DNA from 2 places in the Allobosea sp. MMO-172 genome. Region 1 is predicted to be linked to the other one. Evidence: riboswitches for the same ligand, from Rfam matches in the RefSeq annotation. Region 1 holds a riboswitch; the other holds the start of a gene.
What was found. A riboswitch is a leader RNA that binds a small molecule or an ion and turns the genes downstream of it on or off. The one in region 1 is predicted to bind thiamine pyrophosphate.

Region 1 (7,967 bases):
GGCGGCGTCTCGCCGGGCGTCGCCGGCGCGATCGGCCTCGGTGCCGGCGTCATCGGCGGCATCATGGCGGCGCAGGGCGCGCAGCGCTTCGAGGATATCCGGAGCCGCCGCGAGGAACGGCGCGAGGGTGACGTCACCATCATCCGCGAGCCCGGCCGCACCATCATCCGCGACGATGACGGCCGCGCCATCATCCGCCGCGACGAGGACCAGCGTTTCCGCGATCTCGGCTGGCAGGGCCGCTCCGAGCGCCGCGATGGCGAGAACCGCACGATCTTCGAGCGGCCGGACGGCACGCGCATCGTCACCGTCACGGACGAGGAGGGCCGGCTGATCCGCCGCACCCGCATCGACCGCGACAACCGCGAGGTGATCATCATCGACAATACGCTGCGGGACCGTCCGGGGCGCTTCGCCGACGATGTCGTGGTGCTGCCGCCGCCGCCGCTGCCGATCCCGCGCGAGCGCTATATCGTCGATGCGGACCGGGCCGACGAGGACCTGATCTACGAGACGATCACCGCCCCGCCGATCGCCGCGATTCCGCGCCGCTACACGCTGGACGAGGTCCGCTATTCGCCGGACCTGCGCGCCCGCATGCGCAGCGTCGATATCGACACGATCAATTTCGACACCGGCTCCTGGCAGGTCGGGGCCGATCAGGGCCGACGCCTGTCGGTGATCGCGGATTCGGTGAAGCGCGCGCTGCAGCGTTCGCCCAACGAGGTCTTCCTCGTCGAGGGCCACACCGACGCCGTCGGCGCCGATGTTGACAACCTCTCGCTCTCCGATCGCCGCGCGCAATCGGTCGCGGAAATCCTGACGCGTGACTTCCAGATCCCGCCGGAGAACCTGACGACCCAGGGCTATGGCGAGCAGTATCTGAAGGTGAACACGCAGGATGCTTCCCGCGAAAACCGGCGCGTCACGCTCCGGCGGATCACGCCGCTGCTGAGCGGCCAGAACCAGTGACGACCGGACGGGGTTGCTCTTTAGGCATCGGACCGAAAAGTGGAATCCACTTTTCGGAGAAATCCGATGCCAAGACAAAAGCTTGATCGCCACACTGCGTCCGATGGGACGCATGGCGATCTAAGCGGCCCCGCTCTTCCACAGGCGCAGGGAACAGCCGTTCCCTGCGCCTGTTTCGCTTGCCCTCTATCATCGCACCTTGAGGGACCGGATTGAGGATTTGGTAGGGTTGCCGGGTTAGCGTGCCCGCCATGAGCGACGCCATCTCCCTCGCCACCAGCATCGTCTCGATGCAGGCCGACTCGACCCGGCAGGCGCTGTCGGTCGAGATGCTCAAGCAGAATGCGCAGGCCGAGCAGGGCCTTGTCGCCATGCTCCAGCAGAGCGTCGAGCAGACGCAAGCGACGCTGCCGGCTGGGCAAGGCACGCTGGTCGACCGCACGGCCTGAGCCATTCCTTCCAGTCCTATCGGAGCTTCGCACAGCCCGTTGCCAAGCGGCGGCGCTGCGCCTAACCTCGTCTGCGTTCCGAGGGGTGCCCGCAAGGGCTGAGACGGCTTTCGAAGCTGAACCCATCGAACCTGATCCGGGTCATACCGGCGGAGGGACTGGAACGCGGTGCAGCCTTGGCCTGCACCCGCATCACAGCGCTTGAACCGCTTCGACGCCGGATCTCCTGACCTGTACCAAGGAGGAGATCCCCTGATGAATGCCCACACCAAACCCCAGAAGAATAGCGTCAAGACCGCGCCGCAAAGCGTGACGACCGGGCCGATCATCGGTTCGCGCAAGATTTATGTCGCCGCGCCCGAGCATCCCGAGATGCGCGTGCCTTTCCGCGAGGTCGTGCTGACGACCGATGCCGAGCCGCCGGTGCGCCTTTACGACCCCTCCGGCCCCTTCACCGAGACCGATGCGAAGATCGATCTCAATGCCGGCCTCATCCAGCCGCGCCGCGCCTGGCTCGACGCGCGCGGCTTCGAGCAGGTCGCGGGGCGCGCCGTCACCGCCGCCGATAACGGCAACATCTCGGCCGAGCAGCTCGTGCCGGCCTGCCCGGCCGAGCGCCCGATCCTGCAGGCGAAGCCCGGCCAGCTGACGACGCAGTACGAATTCGCCAAGGCCGGCATCGTCACGCCCGAGATGATCTATGTCGCCCATCGCGAGAATCTCGGCCGCGCCGCCATGCTGGAAGGCGCACGGGAGCGCCATGCCGATGGCGAGAGCTTCGGCGCCAACGTGCCGGAATTCGTCACGCCGGAATTCGTCCGCGAGGAGATCGCGCGCGGCCGGGCCATCATCCCCGCGAACATCAACCATCCCGAGCTGGAGCCGATGGCGATCGGCCGCAATTTCCTGGTCAAGATCAACGCCAATATCGGCAATTCGGCCGTCACCTCCGGCGCGGCCGAGGAGGTCGAGAAGCTGGTCTGGGCGATCCGCTGGGGCGCGGACACGGTGATGGATCTCTCCACCGGCCGCAACATCCACAACATCCGCTCCTGGATCCTGCGCAACTCGCCGGTCCCGATCGGCACGGTGCCGATCTACCAGGCGCTGGAAAAGGTCGGCGGCGATCCGATCAAGCTCGATTGGGAGGTGTTCAAGGACACGCTGATCGAGCAGGCCGAGCAGGGCGTCGACTATTTCACCATCCATGCCGGCGTCAGGTTACCCTATGTCCCGCTCACGGCATCCCGCGTCACCGGCATCGTCTCGCGCGGCGGCTCGATCATGGCGCGCTGGTGCCTGGCGCATCACCGCGAGAGCTTCCTCTACGAGCGCTTCGACGAGATCTGCGAGATCATGCGCCGCTACGACGTCTCGTTCTCGCTCGGCGACGGCCTGCGCCCGGGCTCGATCGCCGACGCCAATGACCGCGCCCAGTTCGCCGAACTGGAGACGCTGGGGGAGCTCACCAGCATCGCCTGGGACAAAGGCTGTCAGGTAATGATCGAGGGCCCCGGCCATGTGCCGATGCACAAGATCAAGGAGAACATGGACAAGCAGCTGCGCGAATGCGGCGAGGCGCCCTTCTACACCCTCGGACCGCTGACCACCGACATCGCGCCGGGCTACGACCACATCACCTCTGGCATCGGCGCGGCGATGATCGGCTGGTATGGCTGCGCCATGCTCTGCTACGTCACGCCGAAGGAGCATCTCGGCCTGCCGAACCGCGACGACGTCAAGACCGGCGTCATCACCTACCGGATCGCCGCCCATGCCGCCGATCTCGCCAAGGGCCACCCGGCCGCGAAGATCCGCGACGATGCGCTCTCCCGCGCCCGTTTCGACTTCCGCTGGGAGGACCAGTTCAACCTGGCGCTCGACCCCGATACGGCGCGGGAGTTCCATGACGAGACCCTGCCGAAGGACGCCCACAAGGTCGCGCATTTCTGCTCGATGTGCGGCCCGAAATTCTGCTCGATGAAGATCACGCAGGATCTGCGCGCCGAGGTTCTGGCGATGAGCGACAACGAGCGCGCGAGCCTCGAGGCTATGGCCGTGGAAGGCATGGCCGCAAAATCGAAGGAATTCCTCGACAAGGGCGGGAGTATCTATCTACCTGCTGCTGAATGAGCGGTTTCAGCGAAAAGCTTGACGCGGCCAGCGTCGCATCGATCCTTGCGCGGGTGGCCAGGCGCCGCCCGCGCATCCATTGCCTGACCAATACGGTGGCGCAGAACGTCACCGCCAACATGCTGCTGGCCATCGGCGCGGTGCCCTCGATGGCCAGCCATCCCGACGAGGTCGAGGCCGTCGCGGCGGGAGCGGGCGCGATCCTGATCAATCTCGGCACGCTCGGCCTCGAAGGCGAGCGCGCCATTCCCAAGCTCGTCGGCGTCGCGCAGGAGCGCCGCATCCCGCTGGTGCTCGACCCGGTCTTCGTCGAGCTCTCGCCCTTGCGGCTGCGGCTGGTCGGCGACGTGCTCGCGCTGTTCGACGTGCTGGTGCGCGGCAACGCCACGGAAATGGCGACGCTGGAGCCGCTTTTCGCACTCCGGCGCGATATCGTGCGCGTCACCACCGGCGCGGTCGACCGCATCGAGACGGAGGATCGCAGCCTGTCGATCGCGCATGGCCATGAATTGATGAGCAAGGTGACCGGGCTTGGCTGCGCATCGAGCGCGCTGGTCGCGGCCTGCCGGGCGGTCGAGCCCGATCCGGTGATCGCGGCGGCGGCGGCGCTGACCGTCTACGGCATCGCCGGCGAGATCGCGGCTGAGCGCGCTGCCGGGCCCGGCAGCTTCGCGATGCATCTGGTCGATGCGCTCGCGGGGCTCGACGAGGCTGCGCTCGCGGCGCGGATGGGCTGAGGCCACCAACCACCGCTGTCATCCCGTGCGCGTTGCAGCACGCAGTGCTGCGACGCAGACACGGGACCGTGCGCAGGAAGAGGCGCATTCTCGTCATGCGGTCCCGTGTCTGCGCAGCGGCATTTCATGCCGCAGCGCGCACGGGATGACAGCGCTCTATGACAGTGCTCTGCTCCGCTACTGCGTTGGCGCGAGGGGCAGCGGCGCGGGCTTCGGACGCGGCTTCGGCTTGGCGGCGGCGGGCTTCGGCTCGGTATTGAGCCCGAGCCGGGCGCGCAGCGAGGCGGCCCGGGCCTCGGTGATCCGGGCGCCGCAGAAGCCGAACTGGCCCTCGCGCTGGAAATCCCGGCAGATCATCTCGCGCTCGGCCGAGAACCCCGCCTGCTCGCGGGCGATCACGCGCTGCTCGACCGCGTCCGACTTGGCGGTCAGCGTGCGATAGCCCTCGCGCACGGCGCGTTCGGCGCTGCCGCGGGCCTTCTCGATCTCCTTGGCCTGCCCGGCGACGGCGCGGGCGTCCGGCCCCCACAGCCCGCGCGGGTCGATCCGGCATTGCGCGGCCTGCACGATGCAGGGCTCGGTCGGCTCGACCACGAGGAAGGCGCCGTCGAGCACGTCGAAGACGATCGGGCAGATCGGCGCTTCCAGCTTGTAGCGGGGCACGCCGGCCGGGCGCCCGAGCGCGGTGACCGGGAGCGGCACGTCGCCGAAGGAGACGGCGCAGGGATCGACGAGGTTGCTGCTCTGGAAGCCGTCGAGATTGAGCTTGAGGCCGTAGCCCGTCGCGGTCTTCGAGAACACCGCTTCGCCATGATGGCCATGGCGGTGCAGGGCCTTGCCGAGGATGGCGTCCTCGCCGGCGACCTTGATGGCGGGCATGCTCGGCGGCTTCGGCCCGGCGGGCGCGCCGGACTGGGTCGGAGCGGCCTGCTGGGTTCCGGGCGCGTTGAAGGGCTGGGCGCCCGGCAATTGCAGCGGCTGCGCTTGCGCGGTCGTCACGGCGGCGGCGAGGGCCGCTGAGGCGAGGATGAGGCGCATCGGTCGTGTCATGGCGGCCCAGTGAAACCGGAACGGCCTTTCTGCATGCAGGCGCGGGCAGGGTTACGCAAGGACGGGAAGGCCACACCCGGGCAGAAAGCGTGTCGCGGCGGCTGTCCGGCCGGAACTCCCGATTCTTAATCGGCTCGCCTGTCTTGCAAGGGGTGGAACACCCTCACTATATACGCCGCCAAGGGGCGGTTTAACCACCGTCAAACGTGGAATGCCGGTTTCGTTCGCCGCTGAAGCGGGGGCGATCCGGTCCATGGGCCGGCAGGCGGCGCACAAACGTCGCAGGTCGGCGATCTGCTCAATCGAAAGGGATCCCATCCATGGGTAAAGTCATTGGTATCGACCTCGGCACGACCAACAGCTGCGTTGCAGTGATGGAAGGCTCGACGCCCAAGGTCATCGAGAATTCGGAAGGCGCGCGCACCACGCCTTCCATCGTCGCCATCACGGATGACGGCGAGCGTCTGGTCGGCCAGCCTGCGAAGCGCCAGGCCGTCACCAACCCGGAGCGCACCTTCTTCGCGATCAAGCGTCTCATCGGCCGGACCTTCGAGGACCCGATGACGCAGAAGGACCTCTCGCTGGTCCCCTACAAGATCACGAAGGCCTCGAACGGCGACGCCTGGGTTGCCGCTGACGGCAAGGACTATTCGCCGTCGCAGATCTCGGCCTTCACGCTGACCAAGATGAAGGAGACGGCGGAGGCCTATCTCGGCCAGCCCGTCACCCAGGCCGTCATCACGGTTCCCGCCTATTTCAACGACGCCCAGCGTCAGGCCACCAAGGATGCCGGCAAGATCGCCGGCCTCGAGGTGCTGCGCATCATCAACGAGCCGACGGCGGCTGCGCTCGCCTATGGCCTCGAGAAGAAGTCGTCCGGCACCATCGCGGTCTATGACCTCGGCGGCGGCACCTTCGACGTCTCGATCCTCGAGATCGGCGACGGCGTCTTCGAGGTGAAGTCGACCAACGGCGACACCTTCCTCGGCGGCGAGGATTTCGACATGCGCCTCGTCGAGTATCTCGCCGACGAGTTCAAGCGCGAGCAGGGCATCGACCTGAAGAAGGACAAGCTCGCGCTCCAGCGCCTGAAGGAAGCGGCCGAGAAGGCCAAGATCGAACTGTCGAGCGCGGCCCAGACCGAGATCAACCTGCCCTACATCACGGCGGATGCCTCGGGCCCGAAGCACCTCGCCATCAAGCTCTCGCGCGCCAAGTTCGAGAGCCTGGTCGACGACCTGATCCAGCGCACCATCGAGCCCTGCAAGAAGGCGCTCAAGGATGCCGGCTTGTCGGCGGGCCAGATCGACGAGGTCGTCCTCGTCGGCGGCATGACCCGCATGCCGAAGGTGCAGGAGGTCGTGAAGCAGTTCTTCGGCAAGGAGCCGCACAAGGGCGTGAACCCTGACGAGGTCGTCGCCATCGGCGCCGCGATCCAGGCCGGCGTCCTCCAGGGCGACGTCAAGGACGTGCTGCTGCTCGACGTGACCCCGCTTTCCCTCGGCATCGAGACGCTGGGCGGCGTGTTCACGCGCCTGATCGACCGCAACACCACGATCCCGACCAAGAAGAGCCAGGTCTTCTCCACCGCCGAGGACAACCAGAACGCGGTGACGATCCGGGTCTTCCAGGGCGAGCGCGAGATGGCGGCCGACAACAAGCTGCTCGGCCAGTTCGACCTGATGGGTATTCCGCCGGCCCCGCGCGGCATGCCGCAGATCGAGGTGACCTTCGACATCGACGCCAACGGCATCGTGTCCGTGACGGCGAAGGACAAGGCCACCAACAAGGAGCAGCAGATCAAGATCCAGGCTTCCGGCGGTCTCTCCGAGGCCGATATCCAGAAGATGGTGAAGGATGCCGAGGCGAACGCCGCCGAGGACAAGAAGCGCCGCGAGGTGGTCGAGGCCAAGAACCAGGGCGAGAGCCTCGTGCACTCGACCGAGAAGTCGCTGAAGGACTATGGCGACAAGGTCTCCGAGGCCGACAAGGGCGCGATCGAGACCGCCGTCGAGGCGCTCAAGACCGCGCTGACCGGCGACGATGCCGAGGCCATCCAGGCCCGCACCAACGAGCTGATGCAGGCTTCGATGAAGCTGGGCGAGGCGATGTATGCGGCGAGCCAGGCCGAGGGCGCGGCCCCTGAGGGCGGTGAGCCCGAGGAAGCCAAGAAGGACGACGTCATCGACGCCGACTTCAAGGACGTCTCGGACGACAAGAAGAAGAGCGCGTGATCGCGCGCTCGTAACGCAAGCGACGTTTTGGCCGGGCTCGACCCGGCCACCGCGTCCGGGAATTGCAGGCTGTTCGGATGGCCGGGCTCGCTGCCCGGCCATGCCGCGTCAAAGCTGCGGGGACAGACATTTCGATGTCGAAGCGCGATTACTACGAGATCCTCGGCGTCAGCCGGACCGTGACGGAGGTCGAACTCAAGACCTCGTTCCGCAAGCTCGCGATGCAGCACCATCCGGACAAGAATCCCGGCAGCAAGGAAGCCGAGATCAAGTTCAAGGAAATCAACGAGGCCTATCAGGTCCTCTCGGACGGCCAGAAGCGCTCGGCCTATGACCGCTTCGGCCATCAGGCCTTCGAGAATGGCGGCGGCGGTGGCCCCGGCGGCAATGCC
Region 2 (7,967 bases), on a different contig from region 1:
CCTCGCCTAGCCCCTTGGCGCGGGCGACGAGCAGGCCGGTATCGGTCGCGGCGGTGGCGTCGACCTGGCCCTGCATCAGCGGCGCGAAGTTGAGCAGGCCCGCCGGCTGGATGGTGACGTCCTTCTCGCCCAGGCCCACCTGATGCAGCAGCACGAGCAGGTTCTGGTAGGTGCCGCTGGCGAGGCTGTAGACGCCGATGCGCTTGCCCTTGAGGTCGGCCGCCGTGCGGATACCGCTGCTCTTCAGCGCGACCACGTTGAAGACGTTCTGCGGGTAGATGTTGTAGATCGCGACGAGCTTCTCGCCCTTGTCGAGCGCGAGATAGAGCGCGGCCGGATCGGTGAAGGCGATATCGGCCTGCCCCGCGAGCATGTTCTGCAAGGCGGCGCCGCCGCCATTGCCGGGCACATAGTCGAGCGCGATGCCTTTCGCCTTGAAGAAGCCCTTGTCCGGCTCCGCCAGCAGATTGGTGATCTCGCTGATCGGCTGGCTCCAGCCGGCGACGGTGACCTTGTCGAGCGGTTGGGCCTGAGCCGATGCGAAGGCGGACAGCAAGAGCGCCGCGGTGACCGCCACGCTCGCCGTCATCCCGGACAAGCTGCGAAGCAGCGCCGATCCGGGATCCATCGTAGAGCGCGGAGCCCGATGATGGATCCCGGCGCTCCGCTTCGCTGCGGCCGGGATGACGAGCCCTGTTCTCAAAAGGCGAGCGAGCGTGAAGAAGACGGACATGGGAATCTAGCCTTTCGAGAAGCGATGCAGGACGCGGCGCTCGATCAGGCGCACGGCCTCGTAGAGCAGCATTCCAAGGGCGGTGAGGACGATGAAGAGCGCGAAGATCAGGCTCGAATCCATCACGCTCTGCGCGGCGATGATCGAGGCGCCGAGCCCGATGCGCCCGCCGATGAACTCGCCAACGACGGCGCCGACCAATGCGAGCACGACCGCAACGCGCAGGCCCGCCATGATGACCGGTAGCGCCGCCGGCAGCTTGAGCCGGAGCAGGGTCTGGAGGCGGCCGGCGCCGAGCATGCGGAAGAGCTCGCGCCTGGAAGCATCGACCTCGCCGATCCCCGTCAGTGTGTTCTCCATCAGCGGGAAGAAGCAGATCAGCGCGGTGATGACGACGGTCGGCGTCATGCCGAAGCCGAACCAGATGATGAACAGCGGCCCGAGCGCGAGCTTCGGCACGAGCTGGCTTGCCAGCACATAGGGCCGCAGCAGCCGGCTGAGCGCCGGGAACTCCGCGAGCAGGATGCCGGTGCCGAGCCCGACGATGGCGCCGATGCCGAGGCCCAGCGCCATCTCGGCGGCAGTCGTCGCCAGATGCGGCCAGAGCCTGCCGGTCGCGATCTCGCTCCACAGCGTCGCGAGCACGGCAGAAGGTGGCGGCAGGACGAGAGGTGACAGGCCGCCGAGCCGGCACCAGGCTTCCCAGCCGGCGAGCAGGGCGAGGAGCAGCAGGAGCGAGGGCAGGCGGGCCATCATGCCGCCGGCCTCCGATTGACAGCGGCTGCTCCATCCATGGCGTCGCGCAACTCGCGGCAGGCGGCGATGAAGCCGGGCGCATAGCGCATGTCGCGATGGCGCGGGCGGGCCAGCTCGATCCGGCGCACATGCGTAACCCGGCCGGCCGCCATCACCGCCACCGTATCGGCGAGATAAACGGCCTCGCCGATATCATGGGTGACGAAGAGCGCGGTCGTGCCGTTGAGCGCGCAAAGCCGCAGCAGATCGTCCTGCAATTCCTCGCGTGTGAGGGCATCGAGCGCCGCAAAAGGCTCGTCGAGCAGCAACAGGTCGGGATTGCCGATCAATGCGCGGGCGACGGCGACACGGCTCTGCTGGCCGCCGGAAAGTTCGGCCGGGCGACGCATGGTGAAATCCGCGAGGCCGACACGCTCCAGCAGGTCGAACGCGGCATCCTTGTCCGCGACGGTCGGGCGTCGCTTCAGCGAGATCGGCAGCAGGACATTGTCGAGCGCGCTCAGCCAGTCGAGCAGGGTCGGTGCCTGGAAGACGAAGCCGGCGCGCGGGCTCGGGCCGATGAGCGCCTCGCCACCGATGCGGATCGTGCCTTCGCTCGGCATCAGCAGGCCGGCTGCGAGCTTGAGCAAGGTGGTCTTGCCGCAGCCGCTGCGGCCGAGCAGGCAGTGGATCTCGCCGCGCGGGATCGTCCAGTCGATGGCATCGACCACGGCCGGGCCTGCCGCATCATAGCGATAGCTGGCCCGCTCGATCGTGACGAAACCGGGCTTGGCGGGATCAGTCGACATAGGGCGCGAACCCCTCTGCCGCGGCCTCGGCCGATTGCTCGATCTCGCTGAAGGTGACGAGGTCGAGCAGGCTGAAGCGCCCGTCATGATGCCAGCCGGCTTCCGGCGCGGTCATCCGGCCGAGCGGAGCGATGCGGCTGACGCCGACCTCGGCGAGCCGCTCGGCCAGCCGGAACAGCCGTTCGGGGGAGGCGGCTAGGCCGGCCGTCTGCAGGAAACTGCGATAGGGCGCGACGAGAGCCGGGACCGCGTCCAGGCTCTCGACCGCGACGAGCTTGAGCGTGCGGTTCAGCCCAGTCGGGCTCAGGGCTTCCGCTGTCTCGACATGGGCGACGCTCCAGGGATCGGATGGCTCGCCGAGAAGCTCCGCGGTGCCGTCCATCGCGCGGGTTTCCTGAGTGCCACGCCATGCGGCGATCGAGGCCGCTTCGCCTTGCGAGAGAGCCCGGCGCGGATGGCGCGAGGCGAGGGCGCCGAGCTCCTGCGCAACATAGCGGGCGAACTCCGCAGGGCTCACTTTTCCGCCACGCTCGACGAAGAGCATCTGCGGCGAATAGCAACCCTGCTGCTCGTAGCGGATGACGTCGTGAGCCGCGAGCCGGGCCAGCGCAGGCGCCTTGCGGCTGTCGAGAGCTTCACGGGCGATCGCGCCGAAGCCGATCTTGTGGCCATGCGGCAGGAAGCGGGTGGTGATCGGTAGCTTCGCGCGCAGCGCCGTCAGTGTCTCGTTGCCGCCATAGGCCATGACGGTGTCGGCCTCGCGCAGGAAGATCGGTTCGGCTGCCGCCTCGCCGCCCTTCCACCAGGTGATGGCGAGGCATTCGCCGATCTCGGGATCGATCTCGGCAAGCAGGCTCGCGAACCAGCCCGCCGTCAGCGGCTCGGCCGAGGCGAGCTTGCCGATGCTGCCGGCCTTGACCAGCAATCCGCAGATCAGGCTCCAGAGCGAGAGCGCCGGGACATTACCCGCCCAGACATGCAGCAGCAGCTCCGGACCATGGGCGCGCAGATAGCCGCTCTTCGGTGTCGGCTGGAAGCCGTCGAGCACGCCGGGATTGGCGAAATCCTCGGCGAGGAAGCGCAGCAATTGCGGCTTGCGGAAGGTCTTGAGATAGCCGGTCAGGCCGAGCCTGACGGTCTCGCGGTCATAGCCCGTGACGATGGGCAGGAAATGTTCGGCCTTGCGCCGCAATGGGTGTTCACGGTCGAGCAGCCGCGCGACGGCGCCGTCGATCGCCGCGACGATGCGGGCGGTCTCCATCCGTTTCAGCCGGGCGCGGGCGTTGTCGCGCACATGCGTGCAGAGCGCCGCCGCCTGCGCCTCGTCCAGCTCCGGCAGCGCGATGGTGGCGCTCTCGCCCCAGGCGCTGTGACGGACCTCGCGCCAGCGCAAAGTCCTGGCGTTCAGGCCCGGCAGATGGCCCGCATGCTCGATCACCGGCTTCAGCCTCGTGCCGCTGCGAGGAATTCGGCGATCGCGACCGAGCAGCCCTTCGAGGCCTCGCCATCGACGCGGCCGAGCAGCTTGAAGCCGCCCGGCACGATCTCGCCGGCATCCTCGGTCAGGATCGCCGCGAGGCAGTTGAAATGGGCGAGGTCGTGATGGACGATCACACCGCGCTCGCCTTCGGGCAGGTCGGCGCCGGTCAGCGGATCGACGACGCGGCTGCGAATCCAGTGCGGCCCGGATTTCACCGACGGGCAGGTGGCGTTGCCGTCGTCATAGAGCTGCGAGCTCAGCTCGGTCATCCCGTACATGTTGATGCAAGTGGAGCGCGGCACGCCGAAGGCGGCGCTGAGCCCGTCATAGAATTCGTCGGGCCCCAGTTCGCGCGACTGGCCCTTGAAGCCGCCGGTATCGAGGATGCGGCTGCCTTCCGGCAGGGCGAAGCGCCGGCCGCTTGCCGTGAGCGCATCCAGCACGGGAACGAAGGAGTAGCTCGCGCCGAGCAGGGCGTAGGGTTCGCCGCTCGCTTCGGCTTCGGCGAGCGCCGACAGAAGGCCGTCGAGGTCGAGACCGGCAGCATCGATGAAGGTTTTGGAAGCCGGCGTGCCGCATTCGCGCTTGGCGAGCGAGAGATAGGTGGCGAGCGAAGAGTTCGGCAGCTCCGCCTCGTCGGGGAAGAGGATGCCCATGCGGATGCGTTCGCGGCCACGCATGAAGCGCGCCCGGAAATTCACCAGCATCGAGCGCCTCCAGACGTCGAGCGTCGGGTGATAGCTGCGGCCGCGGATGCCTTGTGTCGTGCCGCTGGTCATGAAGACGTGGCTGGCGGCTTCAGGCGGGCTGCAGCTCAGCGTCAGGTCCTTGAAGGCGGTGATCGGCACGGCCGGGATGTCGCGCCAGCGCTTCACCGAGAGCGGCGTGCGGCCGCGCTGCAGGCAGAAACGCTTATAGGGCTCGTTGTTGCGGAACTGATAGGCGAAGACCTTCAGCGCCATCGTCTCGAATTCGGCTTCCGATGCATCGGGAAGCGCGATGAACGCCAATAGCGCCGCGATGATCTCGGCTTGCGTCACTTGAAAGCCCACTCCGTTCCGGCGCCGACGGACAAGCCGGAAGCGTCGATCGCAACAGGATCATCGGCGCAAGCTGGAATCAGGGCCTTGGGTGGCCGCATGTCCCGCATCCCTACGCCGGTATGATCCGGATCAGGTTCGGAGGGTCACCGCGTTGCTTGAGGCTCGAAAGCCCGGCCGGCGGAATCTCAGCCTCCTAGCGAGGCCCCCCTGGGAACGGATGCAGATGACGAGCGGTGGGCCCTGCTGTCAAGCGATAACGGCCGCGATATCGCAGCCGGGGGCGGGGCCAGGGCAGGCCCGTCGAGAAGAAGCCAATTCCGATTTTCCGGTGATTGCGCTATGCCGCAGCTGCGAACAGCAATCCTCGGCTTGCCATGATGGGTCAGCCCCAGGGAGAAACCGATGAAGATCGTGATGGTTGGCTCGGGCTATGTAGGCCTGGTCTCCGGGGCCTGCTTTGCGGATTTCGGACATGACGTCGTGTGCGTCGACAAGGTCGAGAGCAAGGTCGCGGCGTTGAAGCGCGGCGAAATCCCGATCTTCGAGCCAGGCCTGTCCGAGCTCGTGCGCAGCAACGCGGCGGCGGGGCGCTTGTCCTTCACCACCGATCTCGCCGGGCCGGTGGCCGAGGCGGATGCGGTCTTCATCGCCGTCGGCACGCCCTCGCGCCGCGGCGACGGCTTCGCCGATCTGTCCTATGTCTATGCCGCCACCCGCGAGATCGCGCAGGCGCTGCGCGGCTACACCGTGATCGTGACCAAGTCGACGGTTCCGGTCGGCACCGGCGACGAGGTCGAGCGCATCATCCGGGAGCTCCGGCCCGATGCCGATTTCGCCGTGGTCTCCAATCCGGAATTCCTGCGCGAGGGCGCCGCGATCGAGGATTTCAAGCGGCCGGACCGCATCGTCGTCGGCACCGATGACGAGCGGGCGCGGGCCGCGATGGCCGATATCTACCGGCCGCTCTATCTCAACAACGCGCCGATCCTGAACACCGGCCGCCGCACGGCGGAGCTGACGAAATATGCCGCCAACGCCTTCCTGGCGACGAAGATCACCTTCATCAACGAGATCGCCGATCTCTGCGAGCAGGTCGGCGCCAATGTCCAGGACGTGGCGCGTGGCATGGGCCTCGACAACCGCATCGGTTCGAAGTTCCTGCATGCCGGCCCGGGCTATGGCGGCTCCTGCTTCCCGAAGGACACGCTCGCCCTGATCAAGACGGCGCAGGATTACGGCACGCCGTCGCGCATCGTCGAGACCGTCGCGGCGGTGAACGACCAGCGCAAGCGGGCGATGGGCCGCAAGGTGGTGGCGGCCTGCGGCGGCTCGGTGCGGGGCAAGACGATCGCGGTGCTGGGCCTGACCTTCAAGCCGAACACCGACGACATGCGCGACGCACCCTCGATCGCTGTGATCACGACCCTGCAGGATGGCGGCGCCACGATCAGAGCCTATGATCCGGAGGGGATGGAGCAGGCCAAGGCGGTGCTGCCGGCCGGCGTGACCTATTGCCGCGACGCCTATGAATGCGTGGCCGGCGCGGATGCGGCGGTGATCGTGACCGAGTGGAACATCTTCCGCGCGCTCGATCTCGACCGCGTCAAGGCGGCGATGGCGGCGCCCGTCCTCGTCGACCTGCGCAATGTCTATCGAGCCGAGCAGGTCCGCGCCAAGGGCTTCACCTATGCCGATGTCGGCCGTGGCATCGACGCCCCGGAGGGCAGGCACGCCGAGACCGCGGCCTGAACCGATGCCCCGGACGATCGATCGTCGTAGCGGCCGAGGCGGCAGCGCGGGCCTGCCCGTCTCCTTAAGGACTTCGCTACCAAACCCGTCGATCGGGCGCCGCATACACCTTCCCGTAAAGCGGTGCCGTTACGTTGCGATACTGGACATGCGCGCTGTTCGAATGAAGGCGTTGCGCAAGGCGGAGTGGCTTTGAGATGGCGCCGAAGATCATACCTGTCGTGATGTGCGGCGGCGCCGGGACGCGGTTGTGGCCGGTGTCGCGGGATACGATGCCGAAGCAGTTCATCCCGCTGCTGGGGCGGGATTCGACCTTTCAGCGGGTGATGAGGCTGCTCTCCGACCACTCGGTTTTCGCCGAGCCGATCGTCATCACCAATGTCGATTACCGTTTCACGGTGCTTGAGCAGCTTCAGGCGCTGGGTCTTTCGGCGGAGATCGTGCTGGAGCCGATGCGGCGCGATTCGGCCGCCGCCGTCGCCGTCGCGACCGAGATCGCCCTCAAGCGCGACAGCCAGGCGATCGTCGGCGTCTTTGCGGCCGACCATGTCATTCGCGATGCCGGGCTTTTCGTCGAGACCTGCCGGAAAGCCGGCGAGATCGCCGCACAGGGCCGCATCGTGACCATCGGCATCCCGCCCACCCATCCCGCGACCGGCTACGGCTATATCCAGCCGGGCGAGGCTCTCGGCGAGGAGGCGCGCGCCGTCGCGGCCTTCGTCGAGAAGCCGGATGCGCAGCGGGCGGCGCAGTATCTGCTCGACGGTTATTTCTGGAATTCCGGCAACTTCATCTTCGATGCCGCGACGATGCGCGCCGAGATCGAGGCCTTCGAGCCGGAGGTGCTGGCGCCGGTCGTCGAGGCGGTCGCCGGGACGAAGCCGGATCTCGATTTCCAGCTTCTCGAGCCCACGAGCTTCGGAGCGGCCAAGAAGACTTCGATCGACTATGCCGTGATGGAGCGCACGCGGAAGGCGGCCGTCATTGCCGGGCATTTCGGCTGGTCGGATGTCGGCGGCTGGTCGGCGGTCTGGGACCTCTCGGACAAGGATGCGAGCGGCAATGTCGTCGAGGGCCGGGGCTATGTCCTCGAAGGCTCGAACAACCTCGTGCGCGCCGACGAGGGGCTGGTCGCGGTGATCGGCCTCGACGATGTCGCGGTGATCGCGACGCGCGACGCCGTGCTGGTCGCCCCGAAGGCCAAGGCCGACAAGGTCAAGGAGCTGGTGGCGCTCGTCGCGGCCAATGGCGAGCCGGAGGCGAATGCACACCGCGAGATTCACCGGCCCTGGGGCAAGTATCTCTCCGTCGATGTGGGCGGACGCCATCAGGTCAAGCGCATCACGGTGAAACCGGGCGGCATCCTGTCCCTGCAGAAGCATCATCACCGCGCCGAGCATTGGGTCGTGGTGCGCGGT

Region 2: it holds a riboswitch for thiamine pyrophosphate, as region 1 does, so the genes downstream of both, WFK61_RS03130 (LuxE/PaaK family acyltransferase) here and thiC (phosphomethylpyrimidine synthase ThiC) in region 1, are expected to answer to the same signal.

Annotation. Positions count from the first base shown of each region.
Region 1 covers NZ_JBBCUM010000006.1:88,100-96,066, forward strand. Annotated here, with positions in the region: gene WFK61_RS11170 (OmpA family protein) at 1-972, shown strand, start outside; gene WFK61_RS11175 (hypothetical protein) at 1,224-1,421, shown strand; TPP riboswitch at 1,493-1,597, shown strand; gene thiC (phosphomethylpyrimidine synthase ThiC) at 1,677-3,554, shown strand; gene WFK61_RS11185 (hydroxyethylthiazole kinase) at 3,551-4,291, shown strand; gene WFK61_RS11190 (hypothetical protein) at 4,469-5,329, opposite strand; gene dnaK (molecular chaperone DnaK) at 5,662-7,575, shown strand; gene dnaJ (molecular chaperone DnaJ) at 7,710-7,967, shown strand, end outside.
Region 2 covers NZ_JBBCUM010000001.1:654,124-662,090, reverse strand. Annotated here, with positions in the region: gene WFK61_RS03150 (ABC transporter substrate-binding protein) at 1-577, opposite strand, end outside; gene WFK61_RS03145 (ABC transporter permease) at 740-1,489, opposite strand; gene WFK61_RS03140 (ABC transporter ATP-binding protein) at 1,486-2,277, opposite strand; gene WFK61_RS03135 (acyl-CoA reductase) at 2,267-3,715, opposite strand; gene WFK61_RS03130 (LuxE/PaaK family acyltransferase) at 3,721-4,797, opposite strand; TPP riboswitch at 4,890-5,019, opposite strand; gene WFK61_RS03125 (UDP-glucose dehydrogenase family protein) at 5,203-6,549, shown strand; gene WFK61_RS03120 (mannose-1-phosphate guanylyltransferase/mannose-6-phosphate isomerase) at 6,747-7,967, shown strand, end outside.